4 regions of the Halomonas qinghailakensis genome follow, and region 2 is predicted to be linked to each of the others. Evidence: predicted binding sites of a transcription regulator. Region 2 holds the regulator's gene; each other region holds the start of a gene.
The links. Region 2 encodes FNR, which switches genes on or off when oxygen is low (the NO sensors DNR and NnrR bind a similar motif). Its sites were predicted from a motif close to TTGATNTANATCAA; they were not measured.

Region 1 (4,087 bases), 1.7 Mb from region 2:
AGGGTGGAGTGGTCCGCCGGGCGCTGAATGAGACGGCGGCTCTCGATATGACGCCGCAGACCCTTCCTGGGCCAACAGGAGAAAGCAATCGATTGGCGATGTATCCGAAGGGAGCGGTTCTGTGTCTCGGGCCGACCTTGGATATCGCGGTTGCCCAAGCAGTGCAGGCACTTGGTGCAGGCTGTTCGGCAGTAGTGATCGTGTCAGGTGCATCTCAAGCTATTCAGCCGCTGATGGATGCCGGAGCACCGGTCATTGGGCTAGACGGGAGCATCACAGCCGAGACGCTAAGTGAAGTCAAAGGCATTGCAGCGGTGGCCGCAGCTGGCAAAAGCGACTGGACCCATGAACTGCGTATTGCGCTTGCCAAACGCGACGGTGCTATCGTGCCGCTCGAAATCCAGCCCCTTTCACCGGATCGCTACGTGGTTGAACGCCACTTGTGCATCGACACGACCGCGGCGGGTGGTAACGCTAGTCTGTTGGCAACGGCTGAATAAGCCCCACCAGCTTTATCGACGTTTCCTTTCATTACTGAACGTCGGTAAAGCCAATGTTCTACCGGGAGACGCCCGCACGGGCGTCTCATTAACAAAAACAAGCGCGCACCTGTTGGCGCTAGCTCCATCCTGACGAATGGGAGAACTTTCATGGCTATCGGTGTTTGGATCAGTCTCATTGCTTATTTTTTGCTCATGGTCGCCATTGGCATTTATGCCATGCGCACCTCTACCTCTTCCTCTGAAGATTATATGCTGGGCGGCCGCACCCTCAGTCCCAAAGTAGCGGCACTATCGGCAGGGGCGTCAGATATGAGCGGCTGGTTGCTATTGGGCTTGCCAGGGGCAATGTTCGTATCGGGATTGGGGTCAGCCTGGATCGGGATTGGCTTGCTCGTAGGGGCGTTGTTCAACTGGATTCTGGTCGCCCCGCGCCTGCGTGAGCAAACCGTTCACTACGGTAATGCGATTACCATTCCAGCCTTTCTTGCGAACCGCTTCCCGACACGTGCGCTTTCCCTGCGCATGGTGTCCGCTATCGTGATTGTTGTTTTCTTCTCAGTTTATACAGCATCAGGCTTAGTCGCTGGCGGCAAACTATTTGAAAGCGCATTTTCCGGCATCTATAACTTCGGTGACATGAGTAACTACGGCATGGGGGTCATGATTACTCTTGGTGTCGTGCTTATTTATACGGTGGTCGGTGGCTTCCTCGCTGTGAGCATGACCGACTTCGTGCAGGGCTGCATTATGATGCTAGCCTTGGTCATCATGCCTGCAGTGGTGCTGTTTGGTGAAGGTGGCGGCGGGTTCTCTCAGGCATCACAGACACTTAATGAAGTCGACCCTACCCTCTTATCCTGGACGTCAGGACTAACGTTCATCGGCTGGTTATCTGCCGTTACCTGGGGGCTTGGCTATTTCGGACAACCGCACATTATTGTGCGCTTCATGGCTATTCGGACATTGAAGGATGTTCCTATTGCCCGCAACATTGGTATGGGTTGGATGCTGATTTCACTCATTGGCGCTGTTTCACTGGGGATATTTGGCCGGGCTTATGCCATCCGTAACGGTCTGGATATCGAGGATCCCGAAACGATTTTTATCGTTCTGGCAAATCTGCTGTTTCACCCACTGATTACTGGCTTCCTATATGCAGCACTGCTCGCTGCCATCATGAGCACCGTTTCTAGCCAGCTACTGGTGGCCTCTTCATCGCTAACCGAAGACTTTTATCGTTTGTTCCTACACAAGAGTGCCTCTGAGCAGCAGTGTGTAGCCGTCGGCCGTGTCTGCGTAGTACTGGTGGGCATTGTGGCGGCAATTATTGCAGCTGATGAAAACTCTCAGGTTTTAGGACTAGTCAGTAACGCCTGGGCTGGCTTCGGTGCGGCGTTTGGGCCACTGATTATCTTATCGCTAATGTGGCCACGTACAAACGGCAATGGTGCTATCGCAGGTATGGTAGTAGGTGCGGCAACCGTCATGATCTGGATTGCATTAGGCTGGAATGGCGAATTTATGGGCGGCCCTGGCATCTATGAAATCATCCCTGGCTTCATCGCTTCCTTCATTGCCATCCTAGTGGTGAGCAATGCCACAGCTGATTCGGGTGAATATCAGCATATCGAGCGCTAGACGAGCGTTAATTACACATAAGCCTAATCATCGTTAATATGGCCCTGTGTGCTTTCCGTGTCGCTCACACCGACACGGAAGGCTCTAAGTAGTATCTTAACTACCTAACCTCACGCCTCCCTGTGGCTTTTTCTGCTATTTTTGCAGGTCTTTTTATCGCTCTTTGCCCTAGGTCAATAACCTGCCTTCTTCTGCCCGATACACTTCTTGTATGGTTTACGTTTCTATTAAACAGTCCACGTTAACCACTCTCACTCAATTGTAACGACCCACGTAAACGGTCAGGAGCAACGCTATGCGCCATAACTCTCTTTCAACACTGGTTGCCACTGGACTCGCAGCGGCCACACTGATGGCAAGCGGCCAAGTTTTAGCTTACGGCGCTGGCGATTTCTTTACTCGCGTGGGCGTTGCCAAAGTGGAACCAACAAGCGACAACGGCTCATTAGCTGGCGGCGCATTCGCGGTTGATGTTCAAGATAAAACCGACTTCGCCTTTACCCTGGGTTACCGCTTCCACGATAAGGTGGGCATCGAGCTACTGGCTGCCCTGCCGTTTGAACACGATATTGCGCTAAACGGCGACAATCTCGCTTCTACCAAACACCTTCCCCCCACGTTAACGCTGCAGTACTACCCGTTAGGTGGTACTGAAGCGCGTGTCCAGCCCTATGTCGGTGCAGGTATTAACTACACCTTTTTCTCTGACGAAGAGCTAGCGATTGGCGAGTTGGAGCTGGACGACTCTTGGGGCGCCGCGGCTCAAGTGGGTATCGATTTACTTATCGATGAGAACTGGGCACTAAACGCGGCAGCGTGGTACATCGATATCGACACTGACGCAACTGTTAATGGTGCCGCAGCAGGCACAGTAGAGATCGATCCGCTGGTGGTAATGGGCGGCTTAAGCTACCGCTTCTAACTCTGAGTGCAAACGATTTCTGCTAGCCGTGTCATCGTATGAAAAATGCCCAGTACCGTTCACGGTGCTGGGCATTATCTTTGGTGTTGCCGTCATTTTGAATAAAGATTGTGCATTAACATTCAGCTCAGCCACTGTTCAGTGGAATATCGCGAACTAGTTGTCAGTCACAATCTGATCAATCCTTTCGACGGCTCTAACAACCAGTAGTTGGTCGCTGGCACGAACCTTTTCCTGCATTAAATAAGCAGCCACTGCCGGTGCTACATCGCACTTAGCGGGCATAGCGGATTGGGCTTCAATCATTGCATTTAGTCGAGCAATAAACACAAAGCGAATCCATTGAGGCAACGACATCGTATCGATGCAGAAAGGTTGTTCACTAGCAAAGGCAGAGGCCTCTGGCGTTGGCATACGCCATAAGTTTGCGGCCTTCATAGTGGCTTCAAGCTCAAGAAGCGCGGTTTGAAGCTGTTGATGGACGCTCATAAATACCTTTTTCATTTAGATCAGTAGGCATCTATTATCCCAGTCCTGTGAGTAAGTTGCCAACTGCCTAGCGGAATTTATGCGTTATTCACAGATTCACAGAAAACCTGCAAGAGGCTGTGGATAAACTATGGAAAGATGTCGCTAGCGTTACTCCCACGCGGGTTACACTAAGTTGCGCAATTTTTAACCACTTTGATAATAAAGCGCGGATTATTCAGCGTTTGCGGCTGACAGTGACATAACAGCAAGGTAGAGTGCAGGCTTGAAACGCGGAAGGATGTCATGCAACCAATCCAGACACTTGATGAATTTTTTACACGTAGCGGCGCAGACGTTTCCCTTTACTATATGGGACGACGCGTAGCAGCCTGCCCGCGAGACACGCTAAGGGCATTTGAAAGCGGCGAGATTGCCTGGCCGGAACCGTGGCAACAACAAGCACGGCTTGGCGTTGTTTTTCGTTTAGGCGACATGCCTGAGCCGGCCATCTGGTTTTTAGCGCTACCACTAGACGAACAAGGCATGCTCTCAC
Region 2 (4,087 bases):
GGTCTCTAGCACCTTACACTGCGCATTAAGCAGCCCCCATAGCTTGATATAGCTCAACGCTTTCAAAGTGCTACTGCACTAGCATAAGGATCAACAGCTGAGCGACATCGCTCAATTTGATTACATCGCTTACTTTTCACTTTGGAGCGTTCATCATGTCAGCCCATGCTACTGCTGCCCTCTCATCAACATCGTTCTCATCAACACCCACTGAAGTACCTAGCGCAACTGCCTGGAATGAAGCGCTACTGCGGCGTTACGACAAAAGTGGCCCGCGTTACACCTCCTACCCGACGGCGCTTGCGTTTCATGAGCAGTTTGGCACCGCTGACTTTACCCAGGCGTTAGAACGCAGTAATGCAAGCCGCCGACCGCTTTCCCTGTATGTACATGTACCGTTTTGTCGAAAAATTTGCTTCTACTGTGCATGCAATAAGATTGCAACGAAGAATACCGCTCTTGCCGAGCCTTACCTATCCCGGCTAGATCGAGAGATGGTGCTGACTGCACGCCATTTAGACACATCGCGCCCAGTTCAGCAGTTGCATTGGGGCGGTGGTACTCCCACGTTTCTTTCTTTAGCACAAATGGGAGACCTGATTGATCGCCTCGACGCCCGTTTTGGTTTATCTGGTTCAGCGGACCGCGATTACGCGATTGAAATTGATCCCCGCGAAGCAGACGTCTTTACCCTGCGCCATTTGCAGTCGCTTGGCTTTAACCGCTTAAGCCTGGGCGTACAGGATTTAAACCCGCAGGTACAAAAAGCGATTAACCGTGTGCAGCCCCGGGTGCTTACTGAAACACTCATGGAAGAAGCGCACCGCCTTGGCTTTCGCTCGCTCAATCTTGATTTAATCTATGGGCTGCCCTTTCAAACGGAAAAAAGCTTTGCTGAAACACTGGGCCAGATTATCGAATTAAATCCTGCCCGCCTGTCAGTATTTAACTATGCCCATATGCCCACCCGTTTTGCCCCTCAGCGACGTATCAATGAAGCAGACCTCCCCAACGCTGACGAGAAGCTGGCAATATTGCATACCACCATTGAGATGCTAACTAACGCAGGCTATGTGCATATCGGGATGGATCACTTTGCGCGCCCAGATGATAGTCTTGCAATTGCTCAGCGCAACGGAACCTTGCAGCGCAATTTTCAGGGTTACTCTAGCCATGCACAGTGCGATTTAGTTGGATTAGGCGTCTCCGCCATTTCACGGATTGACGATGTTTACGCACAAAATCCGACTCAGCTTGATCAATACGAAACATCTTTAGATCAAGGTAGGCTGGCAACCGTCAAAGGATTAAGGTTAAATAAGGACGACCTAATACGCAGAGACGTCATTGAGCGGCTAATGTGCGATATGTGCATTGATTTAGCAGCCATAGGAAAGCGTTGGAACATTGATGCTAGCGACTATTTTTCCACTGCTCTTGAACAGCTGCGTAACGCTGAACAAGATGGATTAGTCACTTTTCATCAGCAAATGATTAGCGCCACCCCTATTGGTCGGCTGTTGATTCGCCATCTAGCAATGGCCTTTGATGCTCGCCTCGCGGATCAGTCGACCCAACGCTACTCAAAGATTGTGTAAGCTTCTTGAGACGTCTTGCCCCAGGGCCTATCATGGCTAACGAGAAAGGGAGAATGATATGCCACACCCCGTCAGCCAACGACGCTCACTGTTGCAAGAAGCACGCTGCCAAACTTGTAGCTTAAGCTCACTGTGTCTACCGCTCGCATTAGAACTTGAAGACATGAGCCAGTTTGATGCGATCATCCGTCGCCGTGCACCACTCAAAAAAGGCGAGCCACTGTTTCGTCAGGGCGACCGTTTTACCAGTGTGTATGCCGTTCGCTCAGGCAGTCTAAAACAGGTGACCAGCGAAGGTAATGGCAACGATCAACTGACAAATTTCTACCTGCCCAGTGAACTGGTCGGATTGGACGGCATCGATGAAGAGCACTACCCCGGTAGCGTGATTGCCCTGGAAACTACCACAGTGTGCGAAATTCCGTTTGATCGTTTGGATCTACTTTCTGAAGAACTTCCGGAACTGCGTGGACAGCTATATCGCAGTATGAGTAAAGAGCTGCGAGACGATCGGCGCATGATGCGCTTGTTATCACGCAAAACTGCCGATCAGCGCTTGGCCAGCTTTTTAGTCACGCTTTCAGACCGTTTTCGCCGGCGCGGGTACTCGCCTTACAGCTTCAGGCTTTCTATGTCCCGCGCAGACATTGGTAATTACTTAGGCTTAGCGGTAGAAACGGTCAGCCGAATTCTTAGTCGCTTTCAACAGCAAGAAGTGGTCGCGGTTTCGGGGCGCGAGGTTAATATTTTAGATATGCAGCGTCTTATTACACTGGCTGAAGAAGAAGAGCAGCCGACTGCTCTACGCTAAGACTCAACGCTAAGCGTTTGAATACGGCGCTCCATCAGCGCCGCCTGCTTGGCTTCTAGCCCTGTAAAGTCAAACAGCTGGCGATCTGCTAGCTGTGAAGGCGCCACATTGGTCACCGCTTTGAACATGCTTTCTAGACGCCCTGGGTGCTTTTTATCCCATTCGGCCAACATATCTTTTACAATTTGTCGCTGAAGATTGGGCTGAGAGCCACACAAGTTACAAGGAATAATGGGGAATTCCATTAGCCTGGAAAATTCCACAATATCAGCCTCTTTGCAGTAGGCAAGGGGTCGAATGACAATATTTTTGCCATCATCTGACAAAAGCTTAGGTGGCATTGCTTTTAAAGTGCCTCCAAAGAACATATTTAGAAACAGTGTTTCCAAAATGTCTTCACGATGATGCCCTAACGCAATTTTTGTCGCACCAATCTCTTCAGCAAAACCATAAAGTGAACCACGCCTTAATCGAGAACAAAGCGCACAGGTCGTTTTGCCCTCTGGGGTTTTCTCTTTCACCACTGAATACGTATCACGCTCTAGAATGTGGTACTCAACACCCAATTTATCCAAATACTGGGGCAGCACATGCTCTGGAAAACCTGGCTGCTTTTGATCCATATTGACAGCGACCAAAGAGAAGTTAACCGGTGCATTTCGCTGTAGGTTGAGCAGTATTTCCAGCATCGTATAGCTATCTTTGCCACCAGACAGGCACACCATCACCTTGTCACCTTCACCAATCATCTGATAGTCAATAATGGCATTGCCGACTTCTCGCCGTAAGCGCTTTTGCAGCTTATTGAATTCACGCTTCTGCTTAGCATCGTGATGGTCGGACTGCGCCTGAAGGTGATCAACAGAACACTTGTCTGCAGAAGTATTTTCAGACGCTGCGGGATCAAAATAATCAGGTGATAGCATAATGTGGGCACTGCCGATGGTAGAAGAAGCAGCGGGCATTCTAACAATACTCGTTCCCTGCACCCAACATAAACGGGCTAATTCAACGTTAATAGGAATAATACGCTAAACGTGCCGAGCTGCCTCACGTTGCAAACGTAGATACAAAAGAGCACTCGCCGTTGCATCCCCCAATACGCCGATCCATTGGAAAACTGGCATTTGCCAGCAAGCTAATGCTTCTGCAATCTGACTACGCATCTCACTCTGAGGATGTAGCCGGCGTAACTGGCGATAGTGCAGCTTTCCAACATCGACCTGGGCGTTAGGCAAACCAAATCCTATCCCTAATTTGAACAGATGGTTCAGGTGTTCCAACGAGCGCTCTAACTGCCAACCAATTAGCGGCCGATTACCAATAAATTCAGCCAACGCCCCAAGATGCTCGGCGTTAGGCATGAGCACTTTGTCAGTCGCATACAGCTGCTGGTGTCGCCGCAGCGTAGCGCTGTTGCTTCGCTCATCTGCCAAGGTTGCCACCCAAGCTTGGCTGGTATGCACTCTACCCGGGCTAAAGATAACCGCAGCTACACTAACCACGGGCGATTGGCCTGGGCTAACCTGACAAGCAAGCGCTACCATCTCCTCCCCCATGTAGGGCTGAAAAAGCCAAGCGTAGGAAGAGTCTGCCCAGCGTCTACGGTCGCTTTCACGCTGCATTAATGTACGTAGCGAGCCACTAAATAGTGACATATGCCGGTCTAACAAGCGCA
Region 3 (4,087 bases), 1.1 Mb from region 2:
CGAAGCTGCCATCCGCACGCGCTTCTAGTTCCACCAGGAACGGCATATCGGTATAGCGACGCACGTAGTCAGTGAAGTAGGCACTGGGGTTGTCGAGGTGGAACTCTTTGAGAATGACATGCCCCATGGCCATAGCTAGCGCGGCGTCGGTGCCCTGCTTGGCAGAGAGCCACTCGTCGGTGAGCTTGGAGACCTCAGCGTAGTCCGGCGTAATCGAGACGGTTTTGGTGCCTTTGTAGCGCACTTCGGTAAAGAAGTGGGCATCCGGGGTACGCGTCTGAGGGACGTTGGAACCCCAAGCGATGATGTAGCCGGAGTTATACCAATCGGCAGATTCAGGTACGTCGGTCTGCTCGCCCCAGGTCATGGGCGACGCGGGCGGCAAGTCGCAGTACCAGTCATAGAAGCTCATGCAGACGCCACCGATCAACGACAGGTAGCGGCTGCCAGCCGCATAGCTGACCATCGACATGGCGGGAATTGGCGAGAAGCCGATGATCCGGTCAGGGCCATACTGTTTGGCGGTGTAAACGTTCGAAGCCGCCACCAGCTCGTTTAGCTCGTCCCAGTCACCACGCACAAAGCCACCCATGCCGCGAGCACGCTTGTACTGCTTGGTCTTGGCGGGGTCTTCAACAATCGACGCCCACGCATCGACCGGGTCGGGATGTGCCTTAAGCGCTTCGCGCCATAGCGCCAGCAGTGGCTTACGAACCAATGGGTACTTAAGACGGTTAGCGCTATACATGTACCAGGAGTAGCTGGCACCGCGCGGGCAGCCACGCGGCTCATGGTTGGGCAGGTCGGGGCGGGTACGGGGGTAATCGGTCTGCTGGGTCTCCCAGGTTACCAGACCGTTTTTAACGTAAATTTTCCAGCTACACGAACCGGTGCAGTTAACACCGTGGGTGCTGCGGACCACTTTGTCGTGCTGCCAGCGGGCACGATAACTATCTTCCCATTGGCGGGATTCGCTGCGCAGTTCACCGTGTTCGTTGGCGAAGGGCTCGCGGGCCTTGCGGAAGAAATTCAGCCGATCTATGAAGTGACTCATGGTCGATCTCCAGGCTCCTCGGAAATTTGCATTACCCGTCAGGCGGGTTCCATAGAGAGGAGTCTGCGCGATCGACACTAGAATTACTGCGTGATTACCTCCATATACACCCCATCTACCCCCAAGGTGATAGAGCAGAAAACGTTAAGGAATAGACACTGGCTACCCATGTCATTATACGGTCCGCGAGTAGCGATTTTCCTTCGGCGTCAGGTAAGCATCAAACGCCATGGCGAGATTGCGGATCATTAACCGGCCCGCCGGCAACACCTCGACTTCATCGTTGCGCAAGGCAATCAAGCCATCGTCGGCCATCTCTTCCAGCTCCTTCAATGCCTTGGCGAAGTAACTGCCAAACTCAATGCCGTGGCGAGCCTCGATAGCAGCGAACTCAAGATGGCCGTGACACATCAGGGTATTGATGACATCACGACGTAGGATGTCGTCATCGCTGAGGCGATAGCCACGGAAGACCGGTAAACGCCCCTCGTCCAGTCGGTGCTGGTACTGGGCCGTCTCTTTCACGTTTTGACTGTAGGTATCCCCCACCTTGCCGATGGAGGTGATGCCTAACCCAATCATGTCGCAGTCGGCGTGGGTCGAATAGCCCTGAAAGTTACGCTGCAACGTGCCATTTTCACGGGCCACGCTCAGCTCGTCATCCGGCAAAGCGAAGTGGTCCATACCGATGTAGACGTAACCAGCAGCGGTCAGGCGATTAATCGTTAGCTCCAACAGCTCCAGCTTGCGCTCTGGCGGCGGCATATCCTCAGGGCGGATCAATCGCTGAGCCTTGAACAATTCCGGTAAATGAGCGTAGCTATAAGCGGCTATGCGATCTGGCTGTAGGTCAATAATCTTGCTCAGCGTGGTATCAAAACTGGCCACCGTCTGTAGCGGTAGGCCATAGATCAAATCCACACTGACTGATTCAAAGCCAGCGTCACGGGCGGCCTTAACCAGCGAGACCACCTGCTCTTCGCTCTGCACGCGGTTGACCGCTTGCTGCACCTCGTGATCGAAATCCTGCACACCGAAGCTCAACCGATTGAACCCTAGTGCGAACAGTTCATACACCTGCTCGGGGGTTACTGTGCGCGGGTCTACTTCTAGCGAAAACTCGCGCTCTTCAGGCGCGGCAAAATGAAAGGCATCATCCAATGTCGCCATCAACTCGCCCAACTGAGCGTTACTCAGATAAGTGGGCGTGCCGCCCCCTAGGTGAAGCTGCGTCATTCGTCGCGTGCTATCGAACAGCGCTCCTTGAACGCTAATCTCCTGCCTTAGCCACTGAAGATACTCCGCTGCCCGCTCGGTGTTATGAGTAATGATTTTATTGCAGGCGCAGTAGTAGCACAGGCTTTTGCAGAACGGGATATGTACATAAACCGACAGTGGCTTTGGTTCTTCAGCCTGATTACTGCGCTCGGCGGCGCTGCGATAGTCATCCTCGGCAAACGCCGCATGAAACTGTGGCGCCGTCGGGTAGGAGGTGTAGCGGGGTCCTGGCCGGTCATACTTTTCTACCAGGGGGCGGTTGAACAACGGCTCGTCTTGCATAATTAACGGGGTCTCTAGCGGTAGGCGCAGCAAGCGCTGGTTAATATTCATACAGTATACGTTTTTAAAAAAACCTGCATCCATCGCATGGCCCTGCGGCGTTCCGTCCCCTTTGAAAGCCTTCTCATAATGACCTGAGTCAAAGGGAGGCAAACAATAGGCGACTACTATGCTCAGGTTTTCATCTTAAGGAGTCTTCGCAATGGAGCTTGTATGCCCTGCTGGCAACTTGCCCGCCTTGAAGCGTGCGGTGGATGAAGGAGCCGATGCCGTTTACTTCGGTTTTCAAAATGCGACGAATGCGCGCCAGTTTGCTGGGCTAAATTTCACCGACAAGCGCGCCCGCGAAGGGATCGACTACGCCCATCAACGCGGCAAACGAATACTTTGCGCGATTAACACCTACCCCCAACCCGATGGCTGGCAACAGTGGACCCGCGCCGTGGATCAGGCGGCCGACCTAGGCGTCGATGCTTTAATTCTAGCCGATATGGGGCTACTTGATTACGCTGCCCAGCGCCACCCTAACGTGGCTCGACACCTGTCGGTACAAGGGTCGGCAACCAGCCATGAAGCACTACGTTTCTACCATGACCACTTTGGCATCACGCGTGCCGTATTGCCCCGAGTGTTATCTATCACCCAGGTACGTGACTTAGCCAAGCAAACGCCAGTGGAACTCGAAGTGTTTGCCTTTGGTAGCTTATGCATTATGGCGGAAGGCCGCTGCTACCTCTCTTCCTACCTCACCGGCGATTCACCCAACACGCGAGGCGTCTGCTCACCTGCGGCGCATGTTCGCTGGGAAGAGACGCCCCAAGGTCTAGAATCGCGGCTTAACAATGTGCTTATTGACCGCTACGCGGAAGGTGAACGCGCAGGCTACCCCACCCTGTGCAAAGGCCGCTTTGAGGTGGGCGGTGAGACCTATCACGCCATTGAAGAACCCACTAGCCTCAACACCCTGGAACTGTTGCCCGAATTGCGTGAACTGGGTATTAGCGCAGTTAAAATTGAAGGCCGCCAGCGCAGTCCCGCGTATGTGTCTAAAGTAGCCGGCATTTGGCGTCAAGCACTGGACCGTCTTGAAGATGCGCCTGGACGCTTTCAACCAGAACATGCCTGGATGGCTGGCCTTGCCGAGCTTTCCGAAGGTGCTACCACTACCTTAGGCGCCTACGAGCGACGCTGGAAATAGGAGCTCTCCATGTCTACCCCGACTCTGCAACTGTCCCTGGGCCCGGTACTGTTCTACTGGACACGAGAGCGCTACGCCAATTTCTACCGCGAAGCAGCCGACTGGCCGGTGGAGATCGTTACCCTAGGCGAGACCGTCTGCTCCAGGCGTCGCGATATGAAACTGGACGACTGGCTTGGCATTGGGCGCGAGCTTACCCAAGCGGGCAAGCAAGTGGTGCTCGCCAGCCAAACATTGATTGAATCTGAGGCCGATTTGCGCGACTTGCGCAAGCT
Region 4 (4,087 bases), 1.4 Mb from region 2:
TCCCAGTATTGATCCCAGCCAAACCAAGTCAGCATATGCACCACCAGCCAAAAAAAAGCCCATAACCCTATTTGTCGCCGCGCTGCCATAACACCACGCCAACCGGTCAATCTGAACGCGGGACTGAACGCAATGGTAATAAGCAGCAAAACCAGGCCTGTTTTACCGGTAAAATGCACTGCTGCTTCGGCAGGGTTAGCTCCCAAACCGCCATTTACCCACAACCAAGCAAAGATGATTCCAGGCGCTATACCTATACAAAGGACAAAGTAGCGAAACAGTAAAACCTTAGATGAATCAAACAACATTAAGAAACCTTCCTCCCGCTACTTTAGGGCATGCTGTAGAGCGGCACGTTCAGCGCCTGCCGATAGAGCATTTCCCATAATCTTGCTGGCATGCCGTCACTGGTTGCGTATTAAAAAATTGCGGAGGTTCGCTTTTTTAAATCAGTAGTGTTTTTGAAGATCCATCCCAGTGTACAACTGGGCTACTTCATCAGCATAGCCATTAAACATTAGCGTTTCTCTGCGCCCACCTTCTCCAATGCGCCGTTCACGCGCCTGTGACCAGCGTGGATGGTCGACCTCTGGGTTTACATTGGCATAAAAACCGTACTCTTCAGGATTTTTAGCCACCCAAGATGGCGTCGGCTTTTCTTCAAGGGCTCGAATCGCCACTACTGACTTGATGCTTTTGAAACCATACTTCCAAGGCACCACCAAGCGCATAGGAGCCCCATTTTGATTGGGCATTTTTTCCCCATACATACCCACCGCGATCATGGTTAAGGGATGCATTGCCTCATCAATTCTTAACGCTTCACGGTAAGGCCAATCAATCATTGAGCGTCGCTGACCACGTAAGTTATCAGGGTCAAAAATGGATTCAAATTCAATGTAATTAGCGCGTGACGTCAACCCATAATGCGTTAGCAAGTCAGCAAGCGGAAAACCTAACCAAGGGATCACCATTGACCATGTTTCAACACAACGAAGGCGGTAAATTCTTTCTTCCAGCATATAGCGACGGAGTATGTCTTCTAAATAGACGCTAGCTGTATTTTCAAACTCGCCTTCAATGCTGACACGCCACGGGTCTGTTTGAAGCTTGTGACCGTACACTTCGGGATCACTTTTACGAACACCAAATTCGTAAAAATTATTGTAAGTCGTTGCATCATTGACTGAAGTTAGCGACTCACCCTCGGCAAAATCTTGATTACTAACGCCTTGCTGTATTTTATCTGCCAATGTTCGCCGCCATGCACTTGCCGTGTTGGGCATTAACATTCCTGGCGCAAAACTCATGACAGCACCAAATGCAGCACTGTGTTGAAGGAAACGACGGCGATTTTCAAAAACATGTTTGGGAGTGACTTCTGATTCCGCTATTTTTGGATACCTATATCCCTTCATACATAGCCTTCCGAGGTAATAAAGCTAAATTTTTCAAAAGCATCTAGTTGGCAAATAAATATATAAAATGTAGACCGACTCGAATAACAACTAACAACAGGACAAAATAGACTGATAGCCCTCATAAGCACTCTACCGGGGTTATGCCACATCTCAAGACTGTTCGTGAGGGTATAAAATGATCTATGACACAAATTCTTCTAGTGGATGAAAGGCTCCTCAACATTGAATTTCATATGCATCATACACCCAGAACCTTACTAAAATTTTCAGGTATTGCCCTTAGTTTTCATGACCATACTTAATGTAGACATTAAAATACAACCAGTATCTGATCTAGCTCAAGGTTTCCCTTTTTTGACCTGATCACTGGCTTGTTTTTTAACTGAAATTAATCCTTACTAAGGATTAAGGCTAGCTTAACTAGCCAAGCAACTCTCATTAGAGAGTGATTGAGGCAAGGGGGAGATCCATATGAAAAAAATACTACCCGTCGTAGTGGCCGCTGCCGCCATGGTTCCTATCGGCATGGCAACAGCAGATGACGACTTACAAAGCTACAAAGACCGTTTTGAAGCACTACCACACTTGCCGCCGATACCTGCAAATAACTCAATGACGCCCGAAAAAATTGAACTGGGCAATATGCTGTTTTTTGAGCCGCGCATTTCATCTAGTGGCGTCATCAGCTGCGCTACTTGCCATAACCCAGCATTAGGCTGGGCTGACCGTATTCCGCGCGCCACTGGTCATGACGGCCAAGTGGGTGAACGTAACACACCTACCGTACTAAACAGCGGCTTCTTAGGTTCACAATTCTGGGATGGCCGTGAGCCAGACCTAGAGGGTCAAGCATTAGGCCCCATCGAAGCCGACGTTGAAATGGCGATGGACCTTGAGACTGCGCTTGAGCGACTCACCGAATTCGATCTCTATCAGGAAAAATTTGAAGCGGCTTTCCCCAATGACGAAGAGCCGATCAATGCTGATAACTTGGCGCACTCTCTGGCTACATTTCAGCGCACACTAAACACACCAAACTCGCCTTTTGATCGTTACTTGCATGGCGATGCTGAAGCAATAAGCGACGAGGCCAAAGATGGCATGGTTGCTTTCGTTGATAATGGCTGCATCGCTTGTCACCGTGGACCGGCACTGACAGATAGCCAGTTCCATGCTATTCAGGTGCCTGGCTCTACCGACTTAGGCCGCTTTACTGTTACTGGCGAAGAAAGCGACAAATATCGTTTCAGAACGCCCACCTTACGTAATGTTGCGGTTACTTATCCCTACATGAATAACGGCGCTACTGAGACACTGGAAGAAGCTGTTACCATCATGGGACAAGAAATGCTTGGTCGTGAGTTTGATGAAACTACGGTTAATAACATCACTGCGTTTTTGCATACGCTTACCGGCGACATGCCCGATTTTGAAGTGCCAGCCCTTCCATAAACTGGCTGTTATAAACCTTCGCAATTAATCGTAGTGCCTTGAACCCGCCAAGAACTGGCGGGTTCAAGGTACATTAGGCGCTTTCAAGACGATGCATAAGCTCTTTGCGCCGCTGGTCGCTGGTAAAAGCTTCTTCGATAGCATTTCGATTCAGCAAACGGAAGACATCTGCATCCCAACCAAGTGCGTCTGCACAAGCAAGATGGTTAGCTAGCAGCCCGCCACCAAAGTAAGCTGGGTCATCAGAACTAATCGTTACCTTCAACCCCTTTTTAAGCAACTGCGGAAGAGGGTGATTTCGAAGATCATCAACCACTTTTAGACTGACATTAGAGAGTGGGCAAACCGTTAGTACTATTTGGCTCTCCCTTAGCCGCTCAACCACGATGTCGCTTTCAAGACAACGAACTCCATGGTCAATTCGCTGAACGTCAAGGATATCCAGCGCTTCGGCGATATAGTCAGCAGGCCCCTCCTCTCCTGCATGAGCAACCCGTACTAAGCCAATCTCTTTGGCCCGCTTGAAAAGCGCCTGGAACTTTGCCGGAGGGTTATCACGCTCTGCGCTGTCTAAACCAATAGCATCTATAAACTTCCAGTACGGCGCAGCGTTTTCCAGCACTCGAAGCGCTTCTTCAACAGGACGGTCACGCAAAAAAGCCATAATCATACCGACAGACAAATCAAGCGATGCCTCTGCCTCTTCCTTGGCACGAAGTAAGCCCGCCATCACAACCTCAAGGGGAATGCCACGCTGGAGGTGGGCCTGTGGATCAAAATGCATATCAATGTGCACTACCCCTTCCCCACGAGCACGTTGGAAATAATCTATCGCCAGGTCATAAAAATCCTGCTCCGTGCGCAGTACATTCATGCCTTGATAATAAAGATTCAAAAACCCCTGGAGGTCACTAAATTCATAGGCTGCTTTTGCCTCTTTAACCGTCGCATAAGGAAGCTCAATACCATTTCGCTTGGCAAGCTCAAACATTAGCTCAGGCTCAAGAGAGCCTTCGATGTGCAAATGGAGCTCTACCTTAGGGAGCTGGAGAAGAAATTCATGCATACGAGACTCCTAACATTAGGATAAATTATTTCCAATATTATCAAGAGTATCCGTATTTAACTTCCCCTCAGCAAGTCGCCAGTGATAGTTAACGCCGGGCAATAACGCTGGCTCCTCCACCTGGTGAACAAAATAGATCACTGTTCGG

Region 1: the regulator FNR is predicted to act here: its motif matches at 2,305-2,318, upstream of M0220_RS01225 (OmpW/AlkL family protein).
Region 3: the regulator FNR is predicted to act here: its motif matches at 2,744-2,757, upstream of hemN (oxygen-independent coproporphyrinogen III oxidase).
Region 4: the regulator FNR is predicted to act here: its motif matches at 1,750-1,763, upstream of M0220_RS17140 (cytochrome-c peroxidase).

What each region holds. Positions count from the first base shown of each region.
Region 1 is NZ_CP096973.1:267,488-271,574, forward strand. It holds gene putA (bifunctional proline dehydrogenase/L-glutamate gamma-semialdehyde dehydrogenase PutA) at 1-500, shown strand, start outside; gene putP (sodium/proline symporter PutP) at 651-2,141, shown strand; gene M0220_RS01225 (OmpW/AlkL family protein) at 2,437-3,063, shown strand; gene M0220_RS01230 (YqcC family protein) at 3,220-3,552, opposite strand; gene M0220_RS01235 (DUF3549 family protein) at 3,838-4,087, shown strand, end outside.
Region 2 is NZ_CP096973.1:2,381,301-2,385,387, reverse strand. It holds gene M0220_RS11080 (sulfite exporter TauE/SafE family protein) at 1-29, shown strand, start outside; gene hemN (oxygen-independent coproporphyrinogen III oxidase) at 156-1,598, shown strand; gene fnr (fumarate/nitrate reduction transcriptional regulator Fnr) at 1,657-2,409, shown strand; gene ttcA (tRNA 2-thiocytidine(32) synthetase TtcA) at 2,406-3,374, opposite strand; gene M0220_RS11060 (3'-5' exonuclease family protein) at 3,441-4,087, opposite strand, start outside.
Region 3 is NZ_CP096973.1:1,247,299-1,251,385, forward strand. It holds gene M0220_RS05800 (nitrate reductase subunit alpha) at 1-1,054, opposite strand, end outside; gene hemN (oxygen-independent coproporphyrinogen III oxidase) at 1,229-2,614, opposite strand; gene ubiU (ubiquinone anaerobic biosynthesis protein UbiU) at 2,817-3,812, shown strand; gene M0220_RS05815 (U32 family peptidase) at 3,822-4,087, shown strand, end outside.
Region 4 is NZ_CP096973.1:3,753,081-3,757,167, forward strand. It holds gene M0220_RS17130 (protein-methionine-sulfoxide reductase heme-binding subunit MsrQ) at 1-308, opposite strand, end outside; gene msrP (protein-methionine-sulfoxide reductase catalytic subunit MsrP) at 450-1,418, opposite strand; gene M0220_RS17140 (cytochrome-c peroxidase) at 1,893-2,873, shown strand; gene M0220_RS17145 (adenosine deaminase) at 2,947-3,939, opposite strand; gene cydC (thiol reductant ABC exporter subunit CydC) at 3,955-4,087, opposite strand, start outside.